DNA from 2 places in the Pseudoalteromonas sp. SR45-4 genome. Region 2 is predicted to be linked to the other one. Evidence: predicted binding sites of a transcription regulator. Region 2 holds the regulator's gene; the other holds the start of a gene.
What was found. The regulator sigma-54, encoded in region 2, starts transcription at its own class of promoters, with help from an activator protein. The targets are predictions, from matches to a motif close to GTTGGCACGNNNNTNGNNT.
Positions count from the first base shown of each region.

Region 1: H5058_RS02335 (flagellar basal body rod protein FlgF) is a predicted target of sigma-54. The motif match lies at 2,264-2,282, and genes of this name have one in related genera.

Region 1 covers NZ_JACJDO010000003.1:47,225-52,483, forward strand. The annotation lists gene H5058_RS02325 (flagellar hook assembly protein FlgD) at 1-605, shown strand, start outside; gene flgE (flagellar hook protein FlgE) at 655-2,031, shown strand; gene H5058_RS02335 (flagellar basal body rod protein FlgF) at 2,318-3,061, shown strand; gene flgG (flagellar basal-body rod protein FlgG) at 3,083-3,871, shown strand; gene flgH (flagellar basal body L-ring protein FlgH) at 3,888-4,571, shown strand; gene H5058_RS02350 (flagellar basal body P-ring protein FlgI) at 4,584-5,259, shown strand, end outside.
Region 2 covers NZ_JACJDO010000001.1:94,621-99,879, forward strand. The annotation lists gene kdsC (3-deoxy-manno-octulosonate-8-phosphatase KdsC) at 1-284, shown strand, start outside; gene lptC (LPS export ABC transporter periplasmic protein LptC) at 281-838, shown strand; gene lptA (lipopolysaccharide transport periplasmic protein LptA) at 828-1,373, shown strand; gene lptB (LPS export ABC transporter ATP-binding protein) at 1,370-2,095, shown strand; gene H5058_RS00470 (RNA polymerase factor sigma-54) at 2,165-3,658, shown strand; gene hpf (ribosome hibernation promoting factor) at 3,685-3,972, shown strand; gene ptsN (PTS IIA-like nitrogen regulatory protein PtsN) at 3,977-4,429, shown strand; gene rapZ (RNase adapter RapZ) at 4,451-5,259, shown strand, end outside.

The DNA of each region.
Region 1 (5,259 bases), on a different contig from region 2:
AAGACAAGAGTGATGCGTTAACCCAAGAAGATTTTTTCTCATTACTAACGCAGCAACTGTCGTTTCAAGATCCGAGTAAACCGGCTGATAACGATCAGATGATTGCGCAAATGACTAGCTTTACTATGGCTGAGGGAATTTCAAATTTAAACTCTAACTTTGAAGCTTTAGCTGCATCAATGACATCAAATTCAGCACTGCAAGCATCTACATTAGTAGGTAAGCAGGCGCTTTTAGAGTCTGACACGTTAGATTTAAATGAAGCAGGTGATGCACGAGGCTCAGTTGTTGCCGAAAAGCCAGTTGAAAGCTTAAAGCTTAGAATTGAAGACGAGTCTGGGCAGTTAGTTCGAACTATAGATTTAGGCTCGCAACCAGCAGGTGCAGTGCGTTTTGCATGGGATGGTAAAAATGAAGCAGGTGAGCGCCTACCCCCTGGTGAATATAAAATTAAAGCCGAGGGGAGTACTAATGGTGAGTTTTCGAGCCTGCCAATTGCTACCTTTAAAAATATTGAGAGTGTGAATATTAATGGTGCAAATGGCATCATTATTAACACTAAAGAAGGTGCGGTTAGGCTGACTGATGTTGCAGAAATCGCGTAAAAGATTCATTAGCCAGCGGGCTAAAAATTAAATAGTTTAGAGGTCAATTATGAGCTTCAATATTGCATTATCCGGCCTTGCTGCCGCACAAAAAGATTTAAACGTTACGGCAAATAATATAGCCAACGTAAATACTACGGGTTTTAAAGAGTCGCGCGCAGAATTTGCTGACGTGTATGCATCGTCGGTATTTAGTTCGGGTAAAACAAAAAATGGTGACGGCGTGCAAACGACTATGGTTGCACAACAATTTCATCAAGGATCATTACAGTTTACCAATAACTCGTTAGATTTAGCGATTACCGGTGAAGGTTACTTTGCAACCAGCCAAGACCTAGGCGCGCAAGATTTTACTTACACACGTGCCGGCGCATTTAAGTTAAACAAAGACAACTTTGTGGTAGATGCAAATGGCAGCTTTTTACAAGGCTTTCCGGTTGACCCTTCAACAGGCGATACTACATCAGTGAGTTTAAGTACTTCATCGGCTTTACAAATACCTGACTCGTCAGGATCGCCGCGTGCTACTTCGAGTGTGTATAGCTCGTTTAATTTAGATTCACGATCAATTGCACCTACAATTGCGTTTAACCCTTCAGAAAGTGCGACGTATAATTCATCAACCTCAACAACCGTATATGACTCACTCGGTGAGCCACATGTATTGCAGCTGTTTTTTGTAAAAAGCGACCCTGCAGTACCCGGTAATGAAAATCAATGGAGCGTACATTCAACACTTGATGGTAAATCCTTTGATGATAAGGGTGTAGAGCAAACAGCAGCACCGTACCGCCCAATGACTACTTTTAAGTTTGACTCAAGTGGTTTACCGCAAAGTACAACTATTGATGGTATAGAAACACCAAACGTAAGTAACACTTTTAATCCATTGTCTATTGCAGCTGGTGGCGGTGGTAATGCGGGGCTTTCTGATTTATTAACCAATGGCGCTACCTTCCCAGCGCCTGTTGAAATTAACTGGCGTGATGAAACCGGTACAGCTAATAAAATACCTACTCAATACGCAAGTCGCTTTGAAGTAAAAGCACTTGAGCAAGACGGTGCAACGGTTGGCCGCTTAGCGGGTATTGATATTGGCGCCGACGGTAAAGTTGTGGCTTCGTACAGTAATGGCGACTCAACATTTTTAGGCCAAGTGGCTATGGTGCGTTTTTCAAACTCACAAGGTTTACAACAAGTGGGCAGCACAGGTTGGAAAGCGAGTATAGCGTCAGGCGAGCCTATTGCCGGTGAACCAGGCTCTGGCACCTTAGGTAATATCAACTCATCAGCGCTTGAGCAGTCAAACGTAAACTTAACTAACGAACTAGTTGATTTAATTAGCGCACAGCGTAATTTCCAAGCAAACTCGCGAGCGCTGGAAGTTAACTCAACGATTCAGCAAAGTATTCTACAAATTAGATAAAGCACAATTTATTAATTTGAATATTCAAGGCTGCTTAATTGCAGCCTTTTTTGTTTATAAGATCAGGTTTGAGGCGTTAGGTATCAGGTTTTAGGCAGAAATTTAAAGAGCAGGTTTGAGGCGTCAGGTATCAACCTAGAACCTAGCCCCTAGAACCTCATCCCTATAATTTCTGCAGCTACCGGCGGTATACCACATTGCTTGGCGGTGCAGTTTTACTGCTGTATTTAACAATGGCGCATATATTGCATTTGTTCTTACAGAGATTTTTAAATGAGTCGATGTTATGGATAAAATGGTCTACATTGCCGCGTCTGGCGCTAAGCAAAGCTTAATGGGGCTTGCCCTTAAAGCCAATAATTTGGCGAACGCAAATACCACAGGTTTTAAAGCTGACTTTGCCCAAGCTCGATCTATGCAAGCGTTTGGTGAAGGTTTGCCATCGCGGGTGTTTTCTATGGAAGAGCGCCCAGGTTCAAACATGACATCGGGCGGCATACAGCAAACCGGTCGCGAGCTCGACATTGCCATGAGCGATAACGCCTGGCTGAGTGTACAAGACGCCTCCGGCAACGAAGCTTATACAAAAGTAGGTACGCTAAACATTACCGCCGAAGGCATGTTAGTCACCAGCGGTGGTCGTCAAGTAATTGGCGAAGGCGGCCCTATTATTTTGCCAGTCCCGATTGAAAAAATAGAATTTAGTAAAGACGGTGCCATACAAGTACGCCCACAAGGCGCGCCGGCTAACTTTTTAGAAGAGGTTGATCGTTTAAAAGTGGTTGAGGCAAATAACTCAACACTTGAAAAAGGTAACGATGGTTTATTTAGACCAAAACCAAATCAAACGGTTGAAACTTCAGCTAACGTACAAGTGATAAGCGGCGCATTAGAAATGTCGAACGTTAATCCGGTACACGAAATGGTCGATATGATCAGCCATCAACGCCAATTTGAATTACAAGTAAAGCTAATGAAAACAGCAGAAGAAATAGATCAATCGCAAGATCAGCTGTTGCGCATAGTTTAACTTTAAAATGAGGACACGATTATGAATCCAGCATTGTGGATCAGTAAAACAGGGCTTGACGCCCAACAAACCGACATTTCGGTTATTTCAAATAACTTAGCCAACGCCAGTACAGTTGGTTATAAAAAAAGCCGCGCCGTTTTTGAAGATTTACTATACCAAAACATTAATCAGCCAGGCGGTCGCTCATCGCAAGATACCGAAATGCCATCAGGTTTAATGCTAGGTGCTGGTGCCAAAGTGGTAGCTAACCAAAAAAACTTTTCGCAAGGTAATATGCTAACCACTGAAAACTCACTAGATTGGATGATTTCTGGTTCAGGCTTTTTTGAAGTACTGCAGCCAGATGGCAATATTGCTTATTCGCGCAACGGGCAATTTACCACCGATGGCGACGGGCGAGTTGTAACCTCGGGTGCCGGTTATGTAGTTCAGCCTGAAATGAACGTACCCGACGACGCGCAATCAATCACTGTATCGCAAGACGGTGAAGTGTCTGTACGTGTTGCAGGGCAGGCCGACAACGTGGTTATTGGACAAATTACCATTAGTGACTTTATTAATCCGTCGGGCCTTGAGCCTATAGGGCAAAACCTTTACACCGAAACTGCGGTAAGTGGCGCGCCGGTACAGGGTAACCCAGGGGTTGATGGGCTAGGCACTATTATTCAAGGCTCACTAGAAACGTCAAACGTAAACGTAACCGAAGAGTTGGTAAACCTAATAGAAACCCAGCGTGTTTACGAAATGAACTCAAAAGTAATTTCGGCAGTTGATGAAATGATGAGCTACATCAATCAGCAATTATAATATTTTAGAGGTTATTATGCGCAATATTATATTATTTGCAGCGGGTACTTTATTGTTAAGTGGCTGTGTGTCTACACAAAATAGTGACGTAGTACAAGACGACCCTTACTACGCACCCATGTACCCAGAACCCAATGTTGAACCGGCAGTTGCTAATGGCTCACTGTTTAATACGTATTTATCGAACGACTTATACGCCGATAAAAAAGCACTGCGTACCGGCGATATAATTACAGTTAAATTGCAAGAATCTACGCAAGCCTCTAAAGCGGCAAAAACAGAAACCGATAAGCAGTCAGACGCAAAACTTGACCCCGTTATTGGTTTAGGCGGATTACCGGTAAATATTGGCGGCGACAGTATTCAATTTGGTATTGGCAGCGACGCGTCATTTAAAGGCGACTCAAAATCAAATCAGTCAAATAGTTTAGCCGGTGATATATCGGTAAACGTAATGCGTGTTTTACCTAATGGTAATTTAGTTATTCGCGGCGAAAAATGGCTAACGTTAAACTCGGGCGAAGAATTTATTCGTTTAGAGGGATTAGTAAGGCCAGAAGATGTAACTGCAGACAATACCGTACAGTCAAATAGAATTGCTAATGCACGAATTCAATATTCGGGCAAAGGGCAAACTCAAGAAGCGCAAAGTGCCGGTTGGCTAACACGCTTTTTTAGTAGCTCACTTTTTCCTTTTTAGAGGACATTCATCATGAATGTATTTAAAGTTTTTTGTTTAATGGTGTTACTTGGCTGGCAACTTCCTGCCATGGCCGAGCGCATTAAAGATGTGTCTATGGTTGAGGGCGTACGCTCAAACCAATTAGTAGGCTATGGCCTAGTTGTTGGCTTACCTGGTACGGGCGAGCAAAGCCGATTTACCGAGCAAAGCTTTAAAGGCATGTTAAACAGCTTTGGCATTACGCTACCGGCAAGCTTAAAACCAAAAATTAAAAACGTGGCTGCGGTTGCAGTGCATGCTGAGCTACCGCCTTTTAGAAAGCCCGGGCAAACTATAGATATTACCGTATCATCTATTGGTAGTGCAGGTAGTTTACGCGGTGGTACTTTACTACAAACCTTTTTAAAAGGGGTCGACGGCAACGTATACGCTATTGGTCAAGGTAGTTTAATTGTAGGTGGTTTAGGCGCAGAAGGGCTTGATGGCAGTAAAGTCGTTATAAACACGCCAACAGTGGGGCGTATTCCAAATGGCGCAACCGTTGAACGCGCAGTTAAAAGCCCATTTATGCAAAACGACTATATTACTTTTAACTTAAATCGCCCAGACTTTACTACCGCCAAGCGATTAGAGAAAACCATAAACGATTTAGTAGGCCCAAATAGCGCCCAAGCACTCGATGCAGCGTCTATTAGAGTGATTGCCC
Region 2 (5,259 bases):
TTTATCAAGGTCAAGAAAACAAGCTTATTGCCTACCAAGAACTTAAAAACAAGCTTAATTTGAGCGATGAGCAAATTGCTTATATTGGTGATGATGGCCCTGATATGCCTGTTATGGAGTTAGTTGGCTTTGCAGTCGCAGTAAACGACGCGCACCCACTAATTAAACGCTTAGCACATTACACTACGCGAATGCCGGGTGGTTTTGGTGCAGTAAGAGAGCTAACCGACTTACTTATGCTTGAAAACAATAAACCATTAACTAGCCAAGGCACCAGTTCATGAATATAGCGCGCATAGTCTTAAGCGTTTTATTCATCACCTGTATGGTTTGGCTTTGGTACCCTTATTTTACTCAGGTAAATACGGTTGCTAAAGCCGACTCAGAAGTAATAGCTAAACCCGATTACACCGCCATTGAGCTAAAACAAACAGCTTTTGACGAAAACGGTGAAATTAGCCATAAAGTAACTGCGGTTAAAACGGAGCTTTACGAGCAGCTAGGATTTACCTTATTCGAAAAACCTACTTTCATATTGTACGACGACAGACAAAAAACGTGGCGTATCAATGCTGATGAAGCAACACTTTACGATGAAAGACAATTAATTTTAGAGGGTAATGTAACTGCCCAAAACTTAATTGATGGCGCAATGATAGACAAAATTACCGCCGACAATATTCAAGTAGATATAATGCTACTCACTATGCGCAGCGAACAGCCCGTTATTATAACTGGACCGAATTTAAAGATCACCGGTAAAGGCCTTGAAGCCAATTTAACAACCGAGGTGATAAAACTAATTAACCATACGCGAACACTATATTATGACCAATAACCTTGCAAAAATACTTATTATTCCATCGCTTATACTTGTATTTAATAGTAATGCGGCAGAGCAAAGTACTTCCCCATTAGCTAATCAAATTTCTATTAGTGCTGACCGACAAGAAGGTCAACTAAAAGAAAACGTTGGTATTTTTGAAAAAAATGTCGAGATAATTCACGGCAATCGTCGTATCACCGCCGATCGTTTAGAAGTACATAAGCGCGACGAACTTGGCGATAATAAACAACTATTAATTGCCACGGGCAGTCCTGCATATTTTGAAGAAAAGCAAGCAGATGGTACTGTCATGAGCGCCAGCGCTAACGAAGTACGTTACGATGTAGCGAAACGTTTTTTAACCCTGGTAGGAGATGCAAACATTTCTCAAGCTGGGCAAAAAATTACGGCTAAAAGCATCACCTACGATATAGAGCAACAGCTTATAAGTGCTGAAAAAGATGAAAACTCAACTGATCGGGTACACACTATTTTAGTGCCTATAGACGTAAAAAAAGAACAAAAACTCAATAAAGGTCAGCCATGAGTACATTAAAAGCAGAGCTATTAGCAAAAAGCTATAAAGGCCGTGAAGTTGTTAAAAATGTAGGACTTGAAGTAAAAGCTGGCAGCATTGTTGGTTTACTTGGCCCAAATGGCGCAGGTAAAACCACTACCTTTTACATGATTGTAGGCTTAGTTCCTAGCGACAAAGGTAAAATATTAATTGATGATAACGATATTACCTTACTTCCTATGCACAGCCGTGCTCGTTTAGGTATTGGTTATTTACCACAAGAATCTTCTATTTTTAGAAAGCTCACTGTGTATCAAAATTTAATGGCTATTTTAGAAACGCGTAAGCAACTAAATAAACAAGCCAGGGAAGAAACCCTAAATAGTTTATTGGACGAATTTAGCCTGCAACATATTCGCGACAGCTTAGGTATGGCGCTATCTGGTGGTGAACGTCGCCGCGTAGAAATAGCACGTGCTTTAGCTGCAGATCCTAAATTTATATTGCTTGATGAGCCCTTTGCTGGCGTGGATCCTATTTCAGTACTCGATATTAAAAAAATTATAGAACACCTTAAAAATCGTGGTATTGGCGTACTAATTACCGACCACAATGTAAGGGAAACCCTTGATGTTTGTGAAAAAGCCTACATTGTTTCTCATGGGGAGCTAATTGCATCTGGTACTCCTGAATTTGTATTAAACGATAAAACAGTACGTGATGTTTATTTAGGCGAGCAGTTCAAACTGTAATATTTATGTTATTACTATAAGCATCTGCTAAGATTAATCATATCAATTTATAAGGATTGTTAGAGATAAATGAGGCAATCATTACAGCTGCGCATGGGCCAGCAACTTACAATGACTCCGCAACTGCAACAGGCTATTCGCTTATTGCAGCTTAGTACCTTGGATCTCCAGCAAGAAATACAAGAAGCACTTGATAGCAACCCATTACTTGAAGTTGATGAACAAGATTACACGGAAGAATCAGCAGGTAAAAACGAGCAAAAAGCAGATGACATTACTGTTAGCGCCTCTGCTGACGACACCCCAAGCGAGTATGAGCAAGATAGCGGCGAAGCACTAAATAAAGACACCATAAGCGACGACATGGCCATGGATGTATCATGGGATGAATATATGAGCGCAGCGCCTGCCTCTTCATCAGGGCCAATGCCTGAAGATGAATCTATTTATCAAGGTGCATCAACCGAAACCCTGCATGAATACTTAATGTGGCAATTACAGCTCACCCCTTTTAGCCCTACCGACGAAGCTATTGCCATAGCTATCGTTGAAGCCGTAGATGACTCTGGTATTTTAACCCTCAGTTGCGAAGACCTTTTAGCAAGCTTTAACCAAGAAACTGACGACGAACACGAAGTAGAACTAGATGAAATAGAAGCAGTGCTAAAGCGCATTCAATTATTTGATCCTGTTGGTATTGCAGCTCGCAGCTTGCAAGAATGCTTATGCATTCAATTAAATCAATTTGATAAAGACACCCCTTATATTAACGAAACAAAAATGGTGTTAACTGATCATATCGATTTACTCGCTGCTCGCGACTATCGTACGTTAATGAAAAAAACTAAGCTCAAAGAAGAAGAGCTTAAAGAAATAATGACACTTATTCATACGCTTAATCCTAAGCCTGCGGATACTATTGTCAGAGAAGAGTCTGAATACGTTATACCTGACGTGTCTGTTAAAAAAATAAAAGGCCGCTGGGTGGTAGAGCTAAACCCAGATAGCATGCCAAAAATACGTGTTAACAGCCAATATGCGGCTATGTCTCGTACAGTAAAATCCAGCGGTGACAGCCAATTTATTCGCTCGCACTTACAAGAAGCTAAATGGTTTATTAAAAGCCTAGAAAGTAGAAACGAAACCCTCCTGAAAGTAACTAATTGTATTGTTAAGCAGCAACAAGCGTTTTTTGAACATGGCCCAGAAGCCATGAAACCTATGGTTTTAAACGATGTTGCCGAAATAGTTGAAATGCACGAGTCGACTATTTCACGGGTCACTACGCAAAAATATATGCACACTCCACGTGGCATTTTTGAGCTTAAGTACTTTTTTTCAAGCCATGTAAGCACCGAAAATGGTGGCGAATGTTCATCAACTGCCATACGTGCCTTGATTAAAAAGTTGATAGCTGCAGAAAACTTAGCCAAACCATTGAGTGATAGCAAGATTGCAGATATATTGGCTGAGCAAGGAATTAAAGTAGCTAGACGGACAATTGCAAAATATCGCGAATCTCTGGCTATTCCCCCGTCGAATCAACGTAAAAGCTTGATTTAAGACGTACAACAAAGAGGAAAATGCTGATGCAACTAAACTTAACTGGTCGTCATGTAGACATTACAGACTCATTAAGAGACTATGTAAATAATAAATTTGCAAAGCTGCAAAGACACTCAGATCACATAACTAATGTGCATGTTATTCTCGATGTAGAAAAATTAAGTCAAAAAGCTGAAGCAACAATTTTTGTAAGTGGCGCTGAGCTATTTGCATCGACCGAACACCAAGATATGTACGCTGCCATTGACTCGTTGATTGACAAACTCGATCGTCAAGTAATTAAACACAAAGAGAAGTTTGCTCGACACTAACACTATGAAATTAAGCTCACTTATATGCCAGGACTGCAGCAAAGCTGTGGTCCTTTTTAATAGTAAAAAAAGAATTTTAGAATTCATCAGTGAACTCGCGCATAAAAAAATGCCGTATTTACCTCAGCAAGATATTCTCACTGCTTTATTGGCAAGAGAAAAGTTAGGTAGTACCGGTATTGGCCGAGGAATAGCAATTCCACATGGCCGTATGAGCGGGGCACAAGAGCCTCTTGCCTTAATTTTAATAAGCGAAACCGCTATTAATTTTGATGCAATTGATAATCGTCCAGTTGATATTTTTGTTGCGCTTATAGTGCCCGATGGCGATAACCAGCAGCACTTGAAAACACTAGCCACAATAGCTGATAAACTAAACGATAAAGAGTTTTGTAAGCAATTGCGTGCGGCAAAGTCTGATGAAGCGTTATACCAAGTTATTTTGAATCAATCCTAGTTACTAATAAAGGGGTGGTAAATGGAATTAATTATTATAAGTGGCCGATCAGGTTCTGGTAAGTCAGTTGCTTTACGTGTTGTAGAAGATTTAGGTTACTATTGTGTAGATAATATTCCGGTAAATTTGCTGCCTTCATTAGTGCGCAGTGTCTCTGATAACTACGATAAAATAGCCGTTAGTATAGACGTGCGTAACCTGCCTAAAGACCAGCAGCAGTTTAACGATATTCTTGAGTACTTGCCCGACTTTGCTAAACCAACGTTATTTTATTTAGATAGCGACGATCAAACATTAATCCGCCGTTATTCAGAAACACGTCGTTTGCACCCGCTTTCGATTGATTCGCTACCGCTAGATTTAGCAATACAAAAAGAAAAAGAATTACTCGATGTACTCGTAACGCAGGCTGATCATGTCATTGATACAACCGATTTAAGTGTGCATCAACTTGCTGAATCTATGCGTGAAACCATACTCGGTAAAAAAGACAAACAGCTTATCATTACCTTTGAGTCGTTTGGCTTTAAGCATGGTATTCCCAAAGGTGCTGATTATGTTTTTGATGCGCGTTTTTTACCAAACCCACACTGGGAACCGGAGCTCAAGCCTTTAACTGGATTAGATCAACCTGTAAAAGATTATTTAGCTAGTCATAGTATTGTGCAAAAATTCACTTGGCAAATTCAAACCTTTGTACAAACGTGGTTACCACACCTAGAGCGTAATAATCGCAGTTATTTAACCATTGCTATTGGTTGTACTGGTGGTCAGCACCGCTCAGTTTATTTAGCGCAAACAATTGGTGAAAGCTTTGCTATGTCTCACCC